Regions from separate parts of the Halomonas sp. hl-4 genome, predicted to be linked through region 1. Evidence: predicted binding sites of a transcription regulator. Region 1 holds the regulator's gene; the other holds the start of a gene.

Region 1 (7,601 bases):
GCTTAATGCCTGGTTGAGGCGTTTAATTAACTGCACAAGCACGCCCATGGAAATAGGATCCTGACCAACAAACGGCTCGTCGTAAAGAATGAGCTCTGGATCAAGCGCCACGGCCCGCGCCAGCGCCACACGTCGGGCCATTCCGCCGGAAAGCTCGGCTGGCGAAAGGTGGCGCGCGCCACGCAAGCCCACAGCTTGAAGTTTGAGCAGCACCAAATCGCGGATCATCGCATCGGGTAGATCCGTATGAACACGCAGCGGAAATGCCACGTTTTCATAAACATCCAGGTCTGAAAACAGCGCGCCGCTTTGAAACAGCATGCCCATGCGCTTGCGCAGGGCGAACAATGCCTTACGCGATAACCGGTGGACATCGTCTCCATCAATCAACACGCGGCCCTGATCGGGTGTAAGCTGGCCTCCGATCAGCTTCAATAAAGTCGTTTTACCGGTACCGCTTGGCCCCATGATTGCCGTCACTTTTCCTCGCGGGATGGTGATATTCACCCCGCGAAAAATCTCGGTATCACCCCGCGAAAAATACAGGTTCTCGACTTCAATAAAAGGCACATCGCTCATGGAACCATCAACTCTCGCGTTAACGTGCGTACTCACTGGCTTCACGCAGCATAAAGAAAACAGTGTTTAAAAACTATTATCGAACATCGTATTCTAACCTTACCTGACGACGACAAGCGAGCCTCTGTTCACCTCACCACAAAACGATGGGGCAAAGTCCACTCAGTCAATGTTATTCTTATCTTCTATTTATTATTTTAACGAGCCACGCTAATACTCATGCCAGAGACAGCTGCTAGCACGCCTTTTCGTCAAAGCGCACTGCGCACGCTAAACATCGAGCAAGCCGCGATCGCAGGTTTGGCCGCCAAACTGGATGCGCATTTCGACCATGCCTGCGAGCTTATCTTGGCCTGCCAAGGACGCGTAGTCGTCACCGGTATGGGAAAATCTGGCCATATTGCGGGTAAGCTCGCGGCTACATTAGCCAGCACCGGATCGCCCGCTTTTTTCGTTCACCCGGGCGAAGCCAGCCACGGCGACCTGGGAATGATCACGCGCAGCGACGTCGTTATAGCGCTCTCTAACTCAGGGGAAACCGCCGAAGTGACCGCCCTGCTGCCGCTACTCAAGCGGCTGGGGACGCCACTAATCAGCATGACGGGGCGCCCCACCTCGACCCTGGCCCAGCATGCGGATGCTCATTTAAATAGCAGCGTGGATCGCGAAGCTTGCCCCCTTGACCTTGCCCCGACAAGCTCAACCACAGCGGCCTTGGCCCTCGGCGACGCCCTCGCGGTGGCGCTTCTGGAAGCGCGTGGTTTTACCGCAGAGGACTTTGCATTGTCGCATCCTGGCGGCAGCCTCGGCCGACGCCTGTTGCTGCGCGTTCGCGACCTTATGCATCAGGGTGAACGTTTACCGCAGGTTGCATTAGGCAGCCCACTACGCGACGCCTTATTGGAAATCACCCGGCAAGGCTTGGGCTTCACCTGCGTGGTGGACCCCAACGGCCAACTAGCCGGCGTCTACACGGATGGCGATTTACGCCGCACGCTGGATAACTTCCACGATTTGCGTGAAGTGCGGGTAGATGACGTCATGACGCGGCCCGGCAAGCGGATATCCCCCGACCTGCTGGCGGCGGAAGCCGTGCGCATCATGGAGGACAACCGCATTACCGCCCTCGCGGTGGTGGATGAACAACAACGCCCAATAGGCGCTCTACATATGCATGACCTGCTCGCCAGCGGCGTCATTTAATTGAATCGACCGGAGGCTCAATGACCCTTTCCACTGACCTACTCGACCGACTGCGTCGCATTCGCTTATTTGCCCTTGATGTTGATGGCGTACTCACCGACGGTCGGCTTTACTTTCAGGCCGATGGCGTGGAAATCAAAGCCTTCCACACCCAAGACGGCCATGGGCTCAAACTACTTAAACGCGCGGGTATTTCAGTCGCCCTGATCACCGGTCGTGACTCACCCATGGTCAGTCAACGCGCCGCTGCGCTGGGCATTCCTCACGTCTACCAAGGCTGCGAGGATAAATTGACCGTGCTGCGCGACCTTTGCCAACGCCTTGGGCTTGAACTGCCTCAAGTAGCGTATTGCGGCGACGACCTACCCGATTTGGCAAGCATCAAGCGAGCGGGGGTCGGGATCACGGTGCCCAACGCACCTGACTACATGCACACCCATGCTGACTGGGTGACAGAGCGCCTGGGCGGCCACGGAGCGGTTCGTGAAGTCTGCGATGCGCTACTCGACGCCCAAGGGCACTGGGGCGCCGTCATCGATACCTACTTACACGGCTGAGGAACTATGTTGAAGCAACTTCGCACGCGCGTGGGACTTGCGCTGATTGTGCTGGCCCTCGGCGGCATGCTGGTATGGCTGGACCCTGGCGGCCCGCAAACTGTCCCCCAGGACCCAGATGCGCGTGCGGAAGAGCCGGGGCATGTCCTACACAATGCCGAGCTCACGCTATTTGACGAACAGGGTAATATCCAGCAGGGGCTGACCACACCCCGCCTGGTACATACCCCTCAATCTGCGACGACCCAGACCGAAACACCCCACGCCACACTTTATGACAGCGAGCGACGCGTGTGGAACGCCACGTCAGAGGTGGGCACGCTTAACACTCGCTCCCAGGAACTGACGCTTTCCGGCAATGCCAAGCTCATAGCACCCGAAGAGGGCTGGCAACTCGATACAGATGTCCTGCACTATGAAGGGAAAAACGCCCATGCATGGAGTGACACCCACGTGCTACTCCAGCAACCGCCCCAGCGAACAACGGCGCAGCGGATGGATGCATGGCTAAACGAGGATGAGGTGAGGCTTGAAGATAACGTTCAAGGCCACCACCCCCCAGAGACGCAACCTGGACAGGAATAAAACATGAAAGCGTTTATCTACACGGCGGTTGCCGCTGCCTGCTTAGTCCCTTTTTATGCGCTGGCGGATAATCACCAGCAACAGCAACCGGTTGAAGTCGAAGCCGATCAGCTTGACCTTGACCAACGTGCCGGTACGGCGGTTTACACCGGCGACGTAGAGGTTCGCCAGGGAGATATGCTGATCAGAGGCGATGAAGTTGAAATCCAACGTAACGAAGAAGGCGAGCTCTCGCGGGCGACGGCACTGGGTGATCGCGCCTATTTACGTCAGCAACCCGAGGACCAAGATGGCCCGATAGAAGGCTGGGGCCGGCGCGTGATTTATCACGTCGCCGAGCGCCGGGTTGAGTTGATTGACCAGGCAGAAATCATTCAACAAGGCGACCGCTTCACCGGCGGACGTTTGGATTATTTCATCGACCGCGAGGTCGTCGAAGCACGTTCCGATGTTGAGAACCAAGAGCCGCAACGCATCCGCATGACGCTGCAACCCGAAGACTAAGGAGAGCCCGATGGTAGCTGCCGCCGAAAGCGCAACTCGAACGCTACACGCCCGCCATTTGGCAAAAAGCTATAAGCGCCGACGCGTCGTAAAAGATATTAACCTGGACATCTCCCAAGGCAGCATTGTGGGCTTGCTTGGCCCCAACGGCGCGGGTAAAACCACCTCGTTCTATATGATTGTCGGCTTGGTCAAGGCAGATGCAGGCAGCGTCGGCATCGACACCCTTGATCTTTCTCGCGCCCCTATGCACGAGCGCGCCAAGGCAGGCATTGGCTACTTACCTCAAGAAGCGTCTATTTTCCGCAAGCTTTCCGTCGCCGATAACATCATGGCCATTTTACAGACCCGAAGCGACCTGGACCGCGCCGGACGCGAAGCTCGTCTGGAAACACTGCTAGAGGATTTTCATATCACCCATATCCGCGACAATATGGGCATGAGCCTATCGGGTGGTGAACGGCGGCGCGTCGAAATCGCTAGGTCACTGGCCACTGAGCCTGCATTTATTCTGCTCGATGAACCCTTCGCGGGCGTAGACCCTATTTCAGTGGGCGATATCAAGTCGATCATCCGCGCATTGAAGGACCGGGGCATTGGCGTATTGATCACCGACCACAACGTGCGTGAAACGCTGGATATATGCGACATCGCCTACATTGTCGGCGATGGCCACATTATTGCCAGCGGCACACCAAACGCCATTCTTGACAATCAAGAAGTGCGCGACGTTTACTTAGGCGCTGATTTCCGTCTGTAAAGCTATCAATGGCATATTTATTGCCGGTGGCATGCTTATTGCACTTGCACCAAAACAAAACTCGCACTAGGGTGGATGCTTTCCGATAACCGAATGGTTCTCTGATGGTCATGAAAGCTTCTCTTCAACTGCGAATTGGCACCCAGCTCACCATGACACCTCAGCTGCAGCAGGCAATTGCTCTGCTGCAGCTATCAACGCTCGATTTACGCCAGGAAATTCAGCAAGCGCTGGACGCCAACCCCATGCTTGAGCAGGAGGATGAGTTCAGCGAACAAGCCGCCAGCGAGCCGGAAGAAGCTGAATGGGCAGACAGCATCCCCACAGAGCTCTCCGTCGACAGTGACTGGTCGGATACCTACCAGGACACGGGCAGTACCGGCAGCTCGAGTGGTGAGGGCCCTGACTTTGAACGCCAAGCGGCGGGGCAAAGCCTACACGGCCACCTCCTCTGGCAACTGGCCATGACCGACTTAAGCAGCCGCGAACAGCTGGTTGCCGAGAGCCTGATTGATGCTCTCGATACAAACGGCTACCTCACCCAACCACTCAACGATATCCGCGAAGGGCTGCGCGCCCAAGGCGTGGAAGGGCTCAGCCAGCGTGAGGTTGAAACCATCTTGTTACGGCTTCAACAGTTTGAGCCCACCGGCGTGTTCGCCCGTGATCTTCGCGAGTGCCTGATGCTTCAGCTCGCCACGCTACCCGACGATACGCCGTTATTGATTCCCGCGCGGCGTTTGGTGCGCCAGTTTCTGGAAGCCTTGGGCAAAAATGATCAACGTCTACTCAAGCGACGATTAAGCCTCGACGATGCGCAGCTAGACGAGGTCGTCCAGCTCATCCGCAGCCTTGACCCGCGCCCTGGCAGCGCTTATAGCGCCACTGACGACAGCTATGTGATCCCCGATCTAGTGGTTCGCCACGATAACGAAGGCTGGCACCTTGAGCTCAATCCAGAGGCGCTGCCTAAGCTCAGGATTCAACCCGACTACGCCAGCCTGATTAAGCGCGCCGACAAAAGCCAGGATAACCAATTCCTCAAAGACCACTTACAGGAAGCCCGCTGGCTGATCAAAAGCCTTTCCAGCCGCAACGACACGCTACTGCGTGTCGGCCGCGAAATCATCACTCGCCAAATCGGCTTTTTAGAGCAGGGCGAAGAAGCCATGAAGCCGCTTATTCTGGCGGATATTGCGGATGCGGTAGAGATGCACGAGTCGACGATTTCTCGCGTCACCACCCAGAAATTCATCCATACCCCAAGGGGTATTTTCGAGCTTAAATACTTCTTCTCCAGCCAAATAAGCGGTCAAGACGGTGACAGCCACTCCAGTACGGCGATTCGTGCACGGCTCAAAAAATTAATTCAGGAAGAGCCCTCCGGCAAACCACTGTCGGACAGCCGTTTAGTGACTCTACTGGAAGACGTCGGCATCCACGTGGCACGCCGCACTGTTGCCAAATATCGAGAAGGCATGGGCATTCCCTCATCCAGCGAGCGACGTCGTTTGCGTTAGATAAACGGAAACTCATCACAAGGGCTTTGCTTAACGGCAAAAAGGGTTACAATCGAAGAACAGTCCGATGGATAAGGAGTACGTCAATGCAAGTCAATATCACCGGTCATCATGTGGAACTGACTGACGCCTTGCGTGACTATGTCAACGAAAAGTTGGAACGCGTCGAGCGCCATTACGACAACATTACCACCGTGCAGGTAACGCTTTCGGTTGAAAAAGAGCGCCAACAAGCGGCCTGCACGTTGCACGCAGCAGGTGCTGACTTGCACGCCGAAGCCCTTGATAATGATATGTACGCCGCCATTGACGCCCTAGCGGACAAAATCGATAGGCAACTCGTTAAGCATAAGGAAAAAGCACAAGCCCGCGCCCAAGGCGCAGGCGTGCGTTAATTCAATGACGTTGGCCACTATCCTCCCCCCGGAGCGCGTTCTCTACGATGTGCCTGGGGGCAGTAAAAAACGGGTGCTGGAGTTTTTCAGCACCTTCATCGCGCAAAACATCCCAAGCCTCGATAGCCAGGAAGTATTCAGTCGCTTGATTGGGCGTGAACGCCTGGGCAGCACGGGAATTGGCAACGGTGTGGCGATTCCTCATGCGCGAAGCCCACACTGTGAATCGCCTATCGCGGGCTTTCTCAAACTCAATGAAGCGGTCGACTTCGATGCAATTGACGGCGATCCGGTGGATTTGGTGTTTGTCCTACTTGTGCCCGAAGAAGCGGACGACACGCATTTGGCCTTGCTGGGCCAAGTCGCTTCCATCATGAACGACGCCGACACACGCCAGCAGCTACGCAAAACGGGCAGTCAACGTGAACTGCTGGATCTCATCTCCGCCAAGATACGCGACCAAGCAGCCAGTCAGTAACCCGCTGGCACGTCCGGTGGGTATAGATTGAGTTAACGTCTTACTCTGGCTGGTTACCCACGTCACTTGACCGCAAGCAAGAGAGCCTTCATGCAACTCGTCATTATTAGTGGACGATCCGGGTCAGGCAAATCAATTGCCTTACAGGCGCTGGAAGATTTGGGCTATTACGCCATTGATAATTTGCCAGCCATGCTACTGGACTCGCTGATTGATGAGCTACGCGACCAGGGGGAACGCACCCATCTGGCGGTTAGCATTGATGCGCGCAATCTGCCGGGCGCGCTTGCTAAGCTTCCCAAGCTTCTCGAAGAGCTTCGCCAACGTACCATCAAGTGTCAGATTGTATATCTGACCACCGATGCACGTATTTTGCTGGAGCGCTATTCGGCTACTCGAAGGCGCCACCCTTTAACACGCAATAGCACGCTCACGCTTGAAGAAGCCATTGATCAAGAAGAGCAAACGCTGCACGAAATACGTGACCTCGCCGATCTCACTATCGATACATCGCGCCTGTCGGTACACGATCTTCGTCGTCGTATCACCGACCAGGTAGCGCATCAGCGACGTGATCAGCTAACGCTGACCTTTGAGTCATTCGGCTATAAGCGCGGTGTGCCGCTCGATGCCGATATCGTTTTCGACGTGCGCTGCCTGCCTAATCCTTACTGGGATCCCTCTCTGCGCTCGTCTACTGGCCGCGACGCCGATATAATTGCGTTTTTAGCTAACTATCCCCTGGTCGATGACATGGCCAGCGATATTCAGGCGTGGCTTGAACGCTGGCTTCCGGCGTACCAAAACAGCCAGCGCAGCTACATGACCGTCGCGATAGGATGTACCGGGGGTCAGCATCGCTCAGTGTATATGGTTGAACAACTGGCGCAGCGCCTCGCCGGGCAAGCAGGTGAGGTACAGTTACGTCACCGCGAGCTGGGCTTACAATACACGGTCAACGCGCCGCTTTAGCATTAGTCGCCCTAGCCGTTTAGCAAGGGCCATCATCTATTGCGACGA
Region 2 (7,601 bases), 2.0 Mb from region 1:
GCACGGCTGGTGCCCAGGCCCAGGCCAAGAAACACGCTGTCGTACTGGTGATGCAGGCTGGCGAGCTCCAGGTTGTCACCCAGCCGTTTTCCGTACTGGATGTCGATGCCGCCGATCTCCAGCAAAAACTCGACTTCCTTGCGGGCGAAGTCGTCGGTCATCTTGTAGCGGGCAATACCGTATTCGTTCAGTCCGCCGGGCTTTTGCTCGGCTTCAAAAATGGTCACCTGATGGCCCAGCATCGCCAGGCGATGCGCGCAGGAGAGCCCCGCTGGCCCGGCACCCACTACGGCCACATGACGGCCGGTGGATGCTGCGCGTGTGAAGGGGTGGCCATCGAACTGCATGTTGTCGGTGGCGTGGCGCTGCAACAGGCCGATTAGCACCGGCTGGCACTCGGCGTCGTGATTACGCACGCAGCTGCGCTCGCAAAGGATTTCCGTCGGGCATACCCGGGCGCAGCTACCGCCCAGGATATTGGCTTCCAGGATGGTTTCCGCCGCGCCGTTGATGTTGTTCTCGCTGATCTGGCGAATAAAGCTGGGGATGTCGATCTCCGATGGGCAGGCCTCGACGCAGGGCGCATCAAAGCAGTAAAGGCAGCGCTGGCTTTCGATCATCGCCTGGCGATGGGTCAGCGGCGGGTGTAGGTCGCTAAAGTTGCTGTCCAGCGTTGGCGGGTCGTAGGTGCCGACCTCTTTTGCGCTGGGTAGATGATTCAGTGGGCTAGTCACGGTAGAGCCTCCGCTGTTTTTATAGAAACACCTGTTATTGAGCGCCGGTTATCGTTTAACGGCGACGGGCGCATTGAGCTCAGCGCGCTTGGCCAGCAGCTCAAACATGCCGGGGTAGGCGGGGCGCTCCAGATAGCGGCCTGCGCCGCGCTCGGCGCGCAGGTCGCCGTCGCGCCATACCCACTTACCCTGGCTGATGGTATGGCGGGCGATGCCGCGCACCGTCTTGCCTTCGAAGATATTGAAGTCGACGTTTTGGTGGTGGGTCTTGGCGGAAATCGTGCGTGTACCGTTGGGGTCCCAGACCACGATATCGGCATCGGCACCCACCTGAATCGCGCCTTTACGGGGGTAAAGGTTGAATATCTTGGCGGTGTTGGTCGACGTCAGGGCGACGAATTCCTGGGGCGATAGCTTGCCGGTGTTGACGCCTTCATCCCACAGTACGGCCAGGCGGTCCTCGACCCCGGCGGTGCCGTTGGGAATCTTGGTGAAGTCGTCCTTGCCCGCCGCTTTCTGATCGGCGCAGAAGCAGCAATGGTCGGTAGCGGTGGTCTGCAGGTTGCCTGACTGCAGGCCGTGCCAGAGGGCTTCCTGATGGCCTTTGGGCCGGAAGGGTGGACTCATCACATGAGCGGCGGCGCGGCCCCAGTCGGTATCTTGGTAAACGCTGTCGTCAATCATTAGATGACCGGCGAGGCATTCGCCGTAAACTTGGTGGCCTTGGTCGCGGGCGTAGGCAATCTCATCCACCGCATCCTTGGTAGACACGTGCACCAGGTAGATCGGCGCGCCCAGGGTGCTGGCAATACGAATCGCCCGGCTGGCGGCTTCGCCTTCCACCTGGGGCGGGCGGGAAAGCGGGTGGGCTTCCGGCCCGGTGATGCCCTGGGCGAGCAGTTTTTGCTGCATGTGGTAAACCAGCTCGCCGTTTTCAGCGTGGACGGTAGGCACCGCGCCCAGCTCCAGGCAGCGCGAAAAACTCTCCACTAGAATGTCATCGGTGGCCATGATGGCGCCCTTGTAGGCCATAAAGTGCTTGAAGCTGTTAACCCCATGCTCGCGCACCAGGGTGCCCATGTCTTGTTTGACGCTCTCGTCCCACCAGGTGATCGCCACGTGGAAGGCGAAGTCGGTGGCGGCTTTTTCCGCCCAGCCCTGCCAGGTCTCAAAGGCTTCCATCAGTGACTGGCCCGGCTGGGGAATCACGAAATCGATGATGGACGTGGTGCCGCCCGCCAGCGCGGCAGCGGTGCCGGTATAGAAATCCTCGCTTGCAACGGTACCCATGAACGGAAGCTGCATATGGGTATGGGGATCGATGCCGCCCGGCATCACCAGCTGGTCGCTGGCATCGACAACCTCGCAATCGGCGGGGACTTCTAAATCGGTGCCGATGGCGCGGATTTTACCGTCGACACACAGCACGTCGGCGCGGTAGGTATCGGTATTAGTGACGACAGTGCCGCCCTTGATCAATAGGCTCATGGTTTGCTCCTTGTGTTATCCGGTAGCCGGGTTACTCGCCGTCGGTCAGGCGGGTGTAGGTTTCCGGTCGACGGTCGCGGAAGAACTGCCAGTTGTTGCGTACCTCACGCACCATGTCCAAATCGATCTCGTGGATCAGCAGTTCATCGTCGGTTTCGCTGGCCTGTGCCTCGATCTTGCCGCGTGGGTTGACGATATAGCTGGAGCCATAAAAATTGCCGATATTCCAGGGGGCTTCTGTACCTACCCTGTTGATGGCGGCGATAAAGCAGCCGTTGGCCGCGGCCGAGGCAGGCTGTTCCAGCTCCCAGAGGTACTGGGAAAGCCCGGCCACGGTAGCGGAAGGATTGAAAATCACCTCGGCACCGTTGAGTGCCAGTGCCCGCCAGCCTTCGGGGAAGTGACGGTCGTAGCAGATATACACGCCGATCTTGCCGTAGGCAGTATCGAACACCGGCCAGTTGGATTTGCCCGGTTTGAAGAAGAATTTCTCCCAAAAGCCTGCGATCTGAGGAATATGCGTTTTGTGGTACTTGCCCAGATAGCTGCCGTCGGCATCGAACACCGCGGCGGTGTTGTAGTAAACGCCGGTCTCGGTTTCTTCATACACGGGGACGATAATCACCATACGGTGCTTGGCGGCCAGTTTTTGCATCATCTGGCAGGTCGGGCCTTCGGGTACCTTTTCAGCGGCGGCGTACCATTTGCCGTCCTGGCTGGGGCAAAAATACGGCTGGTTAAATACTTCCTGGAAGCACAGCACCTGTACGCCCTGAGCTGCCGCTTGCTCAATCATCGGCAGGTGCGCTTCGTTCATGGCGTCACGAATCGCCGTGGGTTCTAGGTCGGTGCTGGTTTTTAGCCCCATTTGAATCAGGCCGATTTTCATCTTCTGCATCAGACACTCCCTCTTATTAGCGTTAGGCCAAAGTGTTGGTGTTATTTGATGTTCTGTTTTAAGCGGGTGGTTTTCAAAGCTGACCATTACGACAGCTTTTAAGAAAGTATCGTCAGGTTGTGCGTTTTAGCAAGTCAGTCGGTGGTTTTTTCATGATGATGTTTAACTCATTGAGTTAAATTGATTTTTTTATTTTAGCATTGAGAAATCCCTAATCTGGTGAAGATGCGCACTGTTTTGGGTGCTTGGCTTAATTTTTTTAAATCAGTGGCTTGAACTTTTTTGTTGAAAACAAACGCAGGTTTTTATGTTTAAAATTGGTGCAAATATTTTTTTTGATCTAGCCTTTTTGAGTCCGCCGGGTATTCGGTGACTCAGAAGTCGGCAAGATGACGACAACAATAAAATTCTTGTCCTGGAAGACAGTTTTTGATCAATGAGTTAAGTGGCTAGAATGGCTTAGTCGGCACGCTTATTGCTTGAAACTACCTCAGACCGTGAGGGTTTTCTGGGAAGCGGATGACACTGAGGAGAGATCAATGACGAAAACAACCTCTCAGATGGTAGATCGAGAAGGGCTGGTTGAGCTGGACGTGGGGGATGATGTTCGCGACAGCTCACGTTTCAATGAGGATATTGCCCCGACCCGGGCAAGCGAGCGTACCTGGTCAAAGTGGAATATCGCCGCGCTGTGGGTGGGCATGGCGATCTGCGTGCCCACTTATACGCTGGGAGGCGTATTAACCGCCTACTTCGGCCTGAGCGTGGGCGAGGCGCTGTTAGCGATATTGCTCGCCAACGTGATTGTCTTGATTCCGCTCACGCTCAATGCTTTCCCGGGCACAAAATTCGGGATCCCTTTTCCTGTGGTGCTGCGCTCGTCGTTTGGTATTTTCGGCTCTAACGTGCCCTGTCTGGTTCGTGCGCTCGTCGGCTGCGGGTGGTTCGGTATTCAGACCATGTTCGGCGGCCTGGCCATCCACCTGCTGCTTTCCGAGTTGATACCGGCCTGGGCCGCACTGGGCGGGGTTGGCGAAGTCATTGGCTTCTTCGTGTTCGGTGCGATGAACCTGTATGTAGTGATTCGCGGTGCGGAATCGATCAAATGGCTTGAGACGTTTGCCGCCCCTTTGCTGCTTGCCGTCGGCATCGGGCTGATGGTCTGGGCGTGGCCACATACGTCAATGACCGAGTTGCTGGCGCAGCCGCCATCGCGGCCTGAGGGGGCCTCGGTGTATGGCTACTTCTTTGCCGGATTAACCGCCATGGTGGGGTTCTGGGCCACGCTGTCGCTGAATATTCCTGACTTCAGCCGCTTTGCCAAAAGCCAGAAAGACCAAATTGTCGGCCAGGTGATTGGGCTGCCGCTAACGATGTTTTTCTTTGCTGCGTTGGGCGTGGTGATGACCGCTGCCTCCGAAAACTTGGTAGGGCAGACCGTCGCCGACCCCGTGCGTCTTATCGGCTTTATCGATAATCCCTTCTGGGTCGTGCTGGCGATGCTGCTGATTATCATCGCCACCATTTCAACTAATACCGCCTCCAACATCGTCTCGCCGACCAATGATTTCCAGAATATTGCACCGAAGTTTATCGATCAGACGCGTGGCGTGCTGATGACCGGTGCGGTGGGGGTGCTGCTGATGGGCTACGACCTGTTGCAAAAAGCCGGCATCATTCCGCCGGGAGTATCGCTTGAACAGATGTACTCCAATTGGCTGTTGGGCTACTCAAGCCTGCTTGGGCCGATCGCCGGGATCATGGCGGTGGATTACTTCCTGATTAAAAAGCAGCGCCTGGATGTGCCCAGTCTGTATATGGATAACCATGCTTATCCGGCCGTCAATATCGCCGGCTTTATCGCGTTTGGCGTGCCCGTGGCGCTGACCTTAATAGCACTAACGACAGGCACGATGTACTGGTTCTACGATTACGGTTGGTTTACCGGTTCGGCGCTGGGGGCGATTGTTTACTATATCGCCAGCCAAGTGCTTTCTACGGTGCCATCAGTTGGACCGTCGCCAGTAGCTGATAGGGAACCTACGGAGCAACTACCCTAGACGATACGCTGCTGTTTGACCGTTCATCCCAACACCCGGCTATCTGTCGGGTGTTGTAATACGTGGAGGGATATTCGTGTTAAGGCGTATCGATAAAGCTTAAAAAGGCATCAACAACCCGATTGGGGCGGCGGTCACGGCGTGAAATGAGCGCAAAGGGAATACGGTAGTGTTGGCTCTTGCTATTCAGCGTGCGCATTTTGCCTGCTGAGACCCACTGCGCCGCCACATGCTCAGGGAGAAAACCAATAAAACGCCCGGTGAGAATCAAAAAAGCCGCGCCCTCGCGGTCAGAGGCAGAGGCGCGTAGGTTGAGTGCCTCGTGGGCTTGGCGTGCTGCAGCGGGTAGCGGGTAGCGCGGCGATATCGCAGGATGGCGCGCAATATCTGACAACCCGAGGCTGTCACTCTCCTCATTAAACAGCGAGTGCCCAGACGCACAATACAAATAAGAAGGCTCATCGTAGAGGTGCTGGGTGTCTAAGCTCGTGGGCAAATTGACCGCTGGCACCACGCCGACGTGCAAGTGGCCATCCATCACGCCGCGAATCACCGCGTCCGATGGCTCCATATGAATGTTCAGCGTGACATCGTGCTCCGGCGCGCTGAGTTTGGCCAGCGCATTGGTAACGTGCATCGCAGGCAGGGTCACCAAATTGTCGGTAATGCCGATGTTAAGCTCGCCTTTGATCGTTTGATGCAGGGCGTTGACATCGCTTTTGAAGGTTTCAAGGGCGGAGAGGAGGGTAAGCCCTGCCTGATAAATTTCTTTACCCTCCTCGGTTAAGCTAAATCCCCCGCGTCCGCGCTGGCAGAGCGAAAAGCCTAGCCGTCCCTCCAAATCGTTCATATGCTGGCTAATCGCCGACCGGCTGATGCCCAGCGTGGTTTCTGCTGCTGTAAAGCCACCGCACTCCACTACCGTTTGAAAAATACGAATTAGGCGAATCTCATAATCGCTCATTTGACCAAGCGTAGGCATGGCAAGCTCTCATGGCTGTTAATCAGTTGATTTTATGATAAGAGAGTTGAAAAGGGCCGATATACTTTTCAAAAATAACCCTTCAATATCATCGACGTTTAGGCTTATGTTAAGGCGATTACATTTGTTTAATGCCACTTTATGACAAGGCGTCCGCGCAATGCCACAACCTGTTACTCCGTTATCGGCCGATTTGGCGAAAAAGTATCGCCAACAGCGCCATGGTGCGTTGACGCTTTACGGGGTAGCGCTTTTGCTACTTCTAAGTATCTTCGCGTGGATACTCTACGAACAATATCGCCAGGAAATTCATGCCCTTGAAGCACGCAATGCCGCCCGAGCGGATGTCGTGGTCGAGTGGGCAAAAGGCGTCTTTGCGCAAAGTGACCAGGCATTATTGAGCATTGCAGAGCTGATCGAGCTTGAGGGTATGCCGACCCAAGGCGAATCTCAGGTGTTAATGCGTGCCTTACTCAACCGTAGCCGCTATGTGGATTGGATTGATGATATTGGTGTGATTGATGCCGAGGGCATTTTGCAAGCCAGCACAATTAGAACGGATATGGTAGGCCGCGATCTGAGCGATAGTGCCTTTTTTCAAGCCTTTCGCGACCAGCCGGAACGCACCAAGCTGGTGACGCCGCTCTACTTGGCCTCTCACGATGATCGTTACTTTCTCTATCAAGCGCGACGGTTAACACGCAGCAACGGTGAGTTTAATGGCATTGCAGTGGCGCGTATTTCCCCTGGGGTGTTCGAGCGTGCCTTGCAACGCCTGGGTATTGCGGAAGGTGAAAGCATTGCCCTGGTCGACGCTGAGCTTAAGCTGATCGCACGGTTGCCCGCGCTGGATGACCCCTTGCCATCCGGATGGCAAGTCGACAGCCCCGAAACCCTGACGATGATTGAGCGTGGCGACGAGAAGTGGTCGCTGCAATTAACCTCGCCGCTGGACCAGCGCGAGCGACTGTTTCAAATGCAGTGGATAGAAGCGCTGCCGCTGCTTGTGGTTGTCGGCGAAGACGTCCAACTGCAATTGGCCAGTTGGCGGCAACGAGCCGGCATACTGGCTGGTGTCATGGTGTTGATTGCCCTGTTGGGCGCTTGGGGGGTGCGCCATTATCTGAATCGGCTACGTTTTGAACATCGGTTGTCTCAAAGTGAAGCGGAACTGCGGATTTCTGCCACGGCGTTCCAGACCCACTTGGGCATGTTGATTGCCGATGACAAAGGGCGCATTTTGAAGGTTAACGAGACCTTCACGAGGATTACCGGCTACAGCGAAGACGATGTCGTGGGTAAGAGCACACGCATGCTCAACTCGGGTCGCCACGACGCCTCGTTTTACCGCAAGATATGGCGGCGAGTGCAGTCCACCGGCAGTTGGGAAGGAGAAATCTGGAACCGGCGCAAAAATGGCGATGTATTTCCCGAATGGT

What was found. The regulator sigma-54, encoded in region 1, starts transcription at its own class of promoters, with help from an activator protein. The targets are predictions, from matches to a motif close to TGGCACNNNNNTTGCTNT.
Region 2: a site for sigma-54 is predicted at 3,585-3,602, ahead of CPH17_RS15360 (NCS1 family nucleobase:cation symporter-1). Genes of this name have one in related genera too.

The regions. Positions count from the first base shown of each region.
Region 1 is NZ_LT907845.1:1,013,738-1,021,338, forward strand. Features, by position in the region: gene CPH17_RS05005 (ABC transporter ATP-binding protein) at 1-579, opposite strand, end outside; gene CPH17_RS05010 (KpsF/GutQ family sugar-phosphate isomerase) at 799-1,782, shown strand; gene CPH17_RS05015 (KdsC family phosphatase) at 1,803-2,339, shown strand; gene lptC (LPS export ABC transporter periplasmic protein LptC) at 2,346-2,924, shown strand; gene lptA (lipopolysaccharide transport periplasmic protein LptA) at 2,928-3,428, shown strand; gene lptB (LPS export ABC transporter ATP-binding protein) at 3,439-4,188, shown strand; gene CPH17_RS05035 (RNA polymerase factor sigma-54) at 4,293-5,708, shown strand; gene hpf (ribosome hibernation-promoting factor, HPF/YfiA family) at 5,795-6,103, shown strand; gene CPH17_RS05045 (PTS sugar transporter subunit IIA) at 6,108-6,581, shown strand; gene rapZ (RNase adapter RapZ) at 6,672-7,553, shown strand.
Region 2 is NZ_LT907845.1:3,255,754-3,263,354, forward strand. Features, by position in the region: gene CPH17_RS15345 (NAD(P)-dependent oxidoreductase) at 1-734, opposite strand, end outside; gene hydA (dihydropyrimidinase) at 783-2,222, opposite strand; gene CPH17_RS15355 (nitrilase-related carbon-nitrogen hydrolase) at 2,254-3,120, opposite strand; gene CPH17_RS15360 (NCS1 family nucleobase:cation symporter-1) at 3,660-5,180, shown strand; gene CPH17_RS15365 (LysR family transcriptional regulator) at 5,260-6,162, opposite strand; gene CPH17_RS15370 (bifunctional diguanylate cyclase/phosphodiesterase) at 6,323-7,601, shown strand, end outside.